2 linked regions of the Synechococcus sp. PCC 7335 genome follow. The protein of the gene in region 2 interacts with the protein of the main gene of each other region in a pairwise test. Links are inferred from orthologs where the notes say so. Each region holds a gene or a part of one and is shown on either strand. Other genes may lie near its edges.

Region 1 (3,142 bases), 2.6 Mb from region 2 along the record:
AGGGTGGTCCACTGCGCTTTTTTTTGACTTGTTCGCGCACCTGTTCATGAAGTACTGTCATCAGTTGTTCAAAGCAATCCGCTTTGCGCCACTGGTTGTAGTGCCAGAACACCGTGGAGTATGGAGGGAGATCTTTGGGTAGGTCTTCCCAGTTGCAGCCGTTCTTAAGCTGGTACAGCATGCCATCAATCAGCGCTCGATAGCTCCACTTGAGCGGCTTCGTTTTCTTCTTTAATGGCAAGACTTCCGGCAACAGCGGTTCGAGGATCTCCCATTCGGCATCAGTCAGATTGCTGGAGTAGCCCATAGTGCATAGCTTAGACAACTTATCCCATAGTCGCGCATCTCATAGAAGATCTCAAATGGGTTCTATAAATCTCTCTATGTTGTAGTTATGAATAATGTATTGAGAGTTGTCACTTCTCATTTTACTTTTGGCTCGAGTTTTCTTTCAATTCAAGCTAACGCCTTCCAAAAGATAATCTTATCGGCTCCGGCTGCATAAAACTCTCGGATTCTAGCTTCTTCTTCAAAGCCATTATCCTGATAGAATCTACGGACATAACCGAACTCGTCTAAAGCCATTGTCTCTACCAACAATATGCGTGCCTTCAGCCTGGCTAGAGTCTGTTCAATGTAATTCAACAAAGCAGCACCGCATCCCTGTCTGCGATGTTCAGGATGAACGGCAATTAGATATAGATTCCATGTGCCTTCAGTCATTCGCTCCGGTGCAACATAGGCAATACTAACGAAATCGCCGTTCTTTTCATCTGTAAGCCACAGGTCCCTATGCTTGGAATTGCTGCTGAAATGCTCAGATAGCATGTGGGCGATATCAGCGACTTCATCTGGTTCGAATAACTCAATCGCTTTGACCAAAGCAATTAAACCGTCCCTATCATTAGGCTCAATCGGTCGAATCACTGCAAATACCTAGAAACTACAACAGCCCCGAGTCAGACTCTAAAGCAAGATGAATAGTCCTAAGCATACGCCTTGACAAACCCGTTTAGTCTATCTATCCCGCGCTCAATCGTGTCTAGGTCAGTAGCGTAGGAGATTCGAATAGTGCCTTCCGCCCCAAACGCGATGCCGGGGATAGCAGCCACTTGCTTCTGTGCCAAAAGCTTTTCGCAAAACTCGATAGATCCTAACCCCGTTTGGCTAATGTCTACGAATAGATAAAAGGCACCTTTGGGTTCTATGTAGCTTAGCCCATCGATATTGGCAACCAAATTCATGATAGCGAGCCGCCTTTGGCTGAAAGCTTGACGCATCGTCATTAAATCGTCCTGGGGACCCGTTAGTGCCGCGATCGCACCATACTGAGCAAACGTACACACATTCGACGTACTATGACTTTGAAGGGTATTCACCGCCTGGACAACTTCCTCAGGCGCCGCTAAATAGCCCAGTCGCCAGCCAGTCATCGCGTAGGCTTTAGCAAACCCATTGCTAATAATCGTGCGCTGAAAAATCTCCGAATTCAAACTGCCAATGCTGACATGTTCGGCGCCCTCATAGAGAATTTTTTCATAGATCTCATCAGAGACAACCAGAATATCTGCTTCGACGATTACATCAGCCAGTGCCTGTAGCTCAGCCGGGCTGTACACCATCCCTGTCGGGTTAGAGGGGGAATTTAAGATAAACAGCCGCGTTTTCGGGGTGATTGATGCTTTTAGCTGTTCAGCGCTCAGCTTGTAGTCGGTCTTAGCAGTGGTTTCGACGATTATAGGAACACCGCCTGCTAGCTTCACCATTTCTGGATAGCTGACCCAAAATGGCGCAGGAATAATTACCTCATCGCCCGGCTCAATTAGCGCCATAATCAAATTGTAGAGCGAGTGCTTCCCACCATTGGTGACCACAATGTTTTTAGCTTCGTAGGCAAGTTGGTTGTCTTGTCGCAACTTTTGGGCGATCGCGCTTCTTAAGGCTGGCTCTCCTGAAGCCGGGCCGTAGCGGGTCTTCCCTTGATCTAGAGCCGCTTTAGCCGCCGCTCGGATGTGCAAAGGGGTATCGAAATCAGGTTCTCCAGCGCTGAAGCTACAAATATCTAATCCATCGGCCTTCATAGCCTTCGCCTTCGCAGAGATAGCGAGGGTCATAGAAGGATTGACTCGGCTGATTCGAGAGGCGATCTTCATGAGTACGGCAGGTACCCAACCTGCATCAAGATGGGTAGCGAAAGGTCAGTACACTACCGTAGATCGATTCCGAGCGTTCTCAGCGCCCAAATAGACAGTTAAGTTAAATTCTTCAGATATAGTTTGGATATGTTTGAATGTACACATTGAATATACATAACGCAGAGGTCTACTCGGACGTAGACCGATACAGGTTTGAAACAACTGCGACCATTTCTTCTAGCTCTATCGGTTTAGCAATGTGTTGCTGAAACCCAGCTAATAGTGCCCGAGTGCGATAAGGGGGTTCTGATAGCGCAGTTAGCGCGATCGCCGGCACACTCCCCCCAGCATTGGCTGGTAAAGCCCGGATCTCCCGAATCAGTTCGTAGCCACTCTTACCAGGCAAGACCAAATCACTGACAAGTACATGAGGCTGAAATGCTTGAAAATTTTCAAGGGCAGCATCAGCAGATCGCGTGCCCACGACTGTAGCACCGTAGGCTTCTAACATAGAGGTATAGACCTCTAGCCCATCCGGATAATCCTCAACAATCAGCACCCGGCAGCCCTTCAAAGCATCTGTAGCTAAAATTGGAGTAGACGATGCTTTTGAAGGAGCAGTATTTGATAGGAGCTTTTGTGAAGCAAGCGGTAGCTCTACTCTAAAGCTGCTACCCTGCCCAGGTCCGGCACTATCAGCGCTCACCTGGCCACCATGCGCCAAAACAATATGTCTGACAATTGAAAGTCCGAGCCCTAAACCAGCATAGGCGCTATGAACAGAGGCAGTAGATAAAGTATGCTCTCCTTGCCAGAATCGCTCGAATAGATGTGGTATCTCTTCTGAAGCAATACCGATACCCGTATCTTGCACTAACACAACTATCGAATCTGATAATCGCTCAAAACTGATAGTGATTCGACCACCAGCAGGGGTGAACTTAAGCGCATTTGAAAGCAGATTGCGAAAGACTTGCTTGAGCCTAGACGCATCGCCCAGTAATGAG
Region 2 (4,381 bases):
ACAGACACCAGCCCTTTGAGGTTTATAAATTGGTAGACGGCAGCTATCAACTACAGATCGGCGAACCTTTTTGGATGGAAGAAGCAGGACTTGCCTTAGGTCGGTATATGGGGACTTTTGGGGGCGAAACTCGTGAGCTGCTAGTTGGTTTGATCAAAATGGCGAGCGTATTCTAACTTCAGAAGAGAAAGCAGAACGCTTAGCCGCTCAGCGGAACGCTTGGCCGCTCGATTGCGCGAGCTAGTGAGGATCCAGAATCGGTTTGACCGCAACGGTTGCTGTCATACTAACTTTGAGACCAATAACCCCGATTCAACACGATAAACCTAGGGATGCTAGTATTGCTACGCCCTTCGACAATTTGGGGTAAGCAATTAGAAGTTAGTATAATCTCGCTTTCCTAAGCAGCTTAATATGTCCAAACGTACGTCTGTAAGCGCTTCAGATTTTTGAACTCGACTTAAAAACTGGCTATACCGCTAACACTATACCGCTAACAGGGGAGTAGTTCGGGCGTTGAAGTTTGCAGCCTTAAGGGAAGCGACCGCGGTTTCAGCATTGAGTACGCGGTATTGGTTGCCTAGGCGGACGGCCTGTCTCTGGTTGTGGGTGCGAATGACGGCAATGACAGGGGTTTTGGCGGCGAACTTATTTTCTCCTTGATGTTCCCTAAGGATGTCGCGAAGGCGGTTTTGTTTTTCGATATCACCTGCGATCGCAGGGTCTAAATCCAGCATCACCATGCGCACGGTTTCAATCGGCTGAGCATCGTCGATAATCATCTGAGTGCGATCATCACGGCGATCGACTTTGCCCCACACCATCAGACGAGCGTCAGGTTTGATATATTGACCAATACGGGCATAGGCTTTGGGGAAGATGACCGCTTCAGCGTGGCCGGTTAAATCTTCGATCTGGACAACGGCCATAGAGTCTCCTTTCTTGGTGGTTACGGGCTTAACCATGCTGAGCATCACAATCGCGCTGAGGGTGACTTTTTCAGGCTTTTCTCCAAGTTCTGATAGCTCAATGGGTGCCAGGATCTTGGCTGAGTGCTGAATATTTTTGAGCGGATGATCGGAGATGTAGAAGCCCAAAAGCTCTTTCTCTAGCTTTAGTCTTTCTTGAGGGTCGTAGTCTTCTATAGGGGGAGCTTTAGGCGCAGATTCAAAGGTTGTTGTATGTGTGGGTTCATTGCTGGTGCCACCGCCGAGCATATCAAAGAGATTCCCCTGGCCGACTTCGCGGTCTTTGGCTCTTGATTGGGCCCACTCTATGACTAGCTCTAAATCGTGCATGAGCTGCTGACGGTTCGGCTCTAGGCTTTCTAGGGCGCCAGAAAGGATAAGCGCTTCAAGCGCTCTCTTGTTGACAGCGCGCAGATCAACGCGATCGCACAAATCCGCTAATGACTTAAACGGCCCTTCCTCTTCCCGGGATTTGATCAGCGCTTCAATGGCCCCTAGCCCTACATTTCGAACCGCAGACAGACCGAATAGAATCTGATTCTCCAAAGGCGTAAAGTCTACTTCCGAGCGATTGATATCTGGTGGCAGCACCTGAATACGCATGCTAAGGCAGCTAGCAATGTACATTTGCACCTTGTCTTGATCGCCACTGATCGCCGTCAGCAGCGCTGCCATGTACTCGACCGGATAATTTGCCTTCAAATAGGCGGTTTGAAACGTAACAAATCCGTAAGCCGTAGAGTGAGACTTGTTGAAACAATACTCTGCGAACAGCACCATCTGATCGAACAGATCGTTGGCGTTCTTCCGGGGAAACTCATTTTTCCTCGCTCCTTCAATGAATTCCTCCCGGTGCAGCTCCATCTCTTTTATTTTCTTTTTACCCATCGCCCTACGCAACAGATCGGCTCGCCCTAGCGAGTATCCGGCAAGGTCTTGAGCAATTTTCATGATCTGTTCTTGATAGACCATGATGCCGTAAGTCTCTCTTAGGATCGGCTCTAGAATCTTGTGAGCATAGTCGATCTTTTCTCGGCCGTGCTTACGATCGATGAATTTAGGAATTAGCCCCGCGTCTAGTGGACCAGGCCGATAAAGCGCTAGCACAGAAGAGATATCTTCTAGGCCTGAGGGTTTTAGCTCTTTGACAATCTGTCGCATTCCGGAAGATTCTAGCTGAAATACGCCTGCGAGTTCTCCACCTGCGAGCAGTTCGTAGGTCTTTGGATCGTCTAGCGGTAGCGCATCTAGATCGATTTCGATATTGTGCCTTGATTCAATATGATCCACCGCCTTTTGAATCATGGTCAGGTTCCGGAGACCCAAGAAATCCATCTTCAGCAGACCGATTGCCTCTACATCTTCCATGTAGTACTGCGTAATTACAGAGCCATCGTTGTTGCGTTGCAAAGGCACAATGGTATCTAGGGGATGCTCGGAGATCACCACACCGGCGGCGTGCATCCCAAAGGTCTTGTTGGTCCCTTCGATCGTGATGGCTGTATCAATCCAGCGCTGAAAGGTAACGTTAGTTCCAGGGATCAGTTCGCCGCTATCGTACTTTTCCTTGAACGTCGCATCGGGCGTTTTATCGGAAATCATGACGTTGAGCTTGGTTGGCTTTCCGCGTGAAACAGGAATGAGCTTGGCGAGTTTGTCGGACTCGTTGTAAGGGATATCGAGCACGCGGGCCACGTCTTTGAGCACCGCCTTGGAGGTCATGCGGTTGAAGGTGATGATTTGGGCAACGTGGTCGGTGCCGTATTTTTCGGTGACGTATTCGATCACTTTTTCACGCTTTTCGATACAGAAATCTGTATCAACATCCGGCATGGATTTACGCTCGGGGTTTAAGAACCGCTCAAACAACAGTCCATGATGAACCGGGTCGATGTTGGTGATGCCCATGGCGTAAGCAACGAGTGAACCTGCGGCCGAACCGCGCCCCGGTCCGACTGAGATGTTGTGATCACGTGCAAATTTGATATAGTCCCATACGACCAGAAAGTAAGTGGCAAAGCCCATTTGGTGCATCATTGCGACTTCGTAGGCCATGCGATCACGATACTCATCTGTCAGCGCCTCTCGGTTGCTTAGACGCATCCGTTCTAGCAAGCCATCCCAAGCCACCTTTTCCATGTAGCTTTCTTTGGTATGACCCTCTGGAATTGGGAAATTAGGAATCTGAGGATTTCCCAGGATGTTGTATTCTTCAACTTTGTCAGCTACCTCTTGAGTTCTTGAGACCGCATCTTCAATGATCTCAGGCGCTATGTGGTCACGAAATAAGCGGCGCATCTCTGCTTCTGACTTCAGATATTCCGTACCGCTGTAGCGTAGTCTCTTATCTTCTGAAATCAGCTTGCCAGTTTGAATGCACAGCAGCGCGTCATGGGCTTCTACATCAACACAAGAAATAAAGTGAGAATCGTTAGTAGCAACAATTTTAATGTCGAGTTCTTGAGCAATTCGAACAATCTCTACATTCACGATTCGATCTTCTGGTGAACCGTGATCTTGAATTTCTAAGTAGAAATCATCGCCGAGCAAATCTTTATACCACTGGGCAACTCTACGAGCGACATCTAGCCGCTTTTTAAGAATGGCTTGGGGAATTTCTCCCCCTAAGCAGGCGCTAGTGATAATTAGCCCTTCGTGATACTGCTCTAACAAATCTTTGTTAATACAGGGGCGGGAAAAAAGCCCCTTGCCCTGAACACCTTCTAAGTGAGAAACGGTAGTGAGCTTGACTAAATTTTTGTAGCCGATGTCGTTCTTGGCGAGGACGAGCTGGTGATATTTTGGCCGCTTTTCTTGCTTGGTGATGTCACCGTTGATCACGTACATCTCGTTGCCGATTATTGGCTTAATGCCTTTTTTGCGGCATACCTTTAGCAGCTCAATCGCACCGTACATGACGCCATGGTCTGTTAGAGCGATCGCATCCATCCCCAACTCTAGCGCTCTGTCGACTAACGGATCAATATGGCTAGCACCGTCTAGCAGGCTGTAGTCGCTATGAATGTGCAAACCAACAAAAGACATACCAACTTCTCCAAAAGACGAGGACGCTGTGGATCGAATACTCAGACGAGTAGTCAGTCAATGAAGTACTAGATGTAAAGTACAAACCTACTACCCTACTGCTAACTATCTCATTAAACTCTCATTAAAATCCATTAAAAGTAGAGCTGATGGACGCGAAAAGTATTTATTCCCTAACTGATTCCCTATCGACCGATTCCCCATTGATAGATGACCGATTCCCCCACCAGATATAGTAACCTTCGCAAGGTATTTCGAAGTATAAACGCTATCAATAGCGCTTGCTAGAATTAAGCGTTGATCGTTACAGAACTCATCTCACCCAGCTGATTAGGTCTTGCGCTAGTCTGACTGTGGATAGATGCATC

The links.
Region 1: the proteins of S7335_RS04000 (region 2) and S7335_RS14995 interact in binary tests that used the Escherichia coli proteins (3 or more experiments, as listed by UniProt). The link is inferred for Synechococcus sp. PCC 7335 from one-to-one orthologs.

Annotation. Positions count from the first base shown.
Region 1 is NZ_DS989904.1:3,525,276-3,528,417, forward strand. The notes cover bases 71-2,889. They hold S7335_RS14995 (pyridoxal phosphate-dependent aminotransferase), read right to left. Parts: upstream 2,154-2,889; coding sequence 987-2,153; downstream 71-986. Other genes in these bases: S7335_RS14985 (transposase), read right to left, coding at 71-307; S7335_RS14990 (GNAT family N-acetyltransferase), read right to left, coding at 457-927; S7335_RS26055 (response regulator), read right to left, coding at 2,323-2,889. In the rest of the region: more of S7335_RS14985, read right to left, coding at 1-70; more of S7335_RS26055, read right to left, coding at 2,890-3,142. UniProt on the Escherichia coli protein: Shows aminotransferase activity with methionine and histidine as substrates, and to a lesser extent also with phenylalanine.
Region 2 is NZ_DS989904.1:875,750-880,130, reverse strand. What follows is about bases 286-4,343. They hold S7335_RS04000 (DNA polymerase III subunit alpha), read right to left. Parts: upstream 4,014-4,343; coding sequence 486-4,013; downstream 286-485. Also shown: S7335_RS04005 (Uma2 family endonuclease), read left to right, coding at 1-176. UniProt on the Escherichia coli protein: DNA polymerase III is a complex, multichain enzyme responsible for most of the replicative synthesis in bacteria. This DNA polymerase also exhibits 3' to 5' exonuclease activity. The alpha chain is the DNA polymerase catalytic subunit.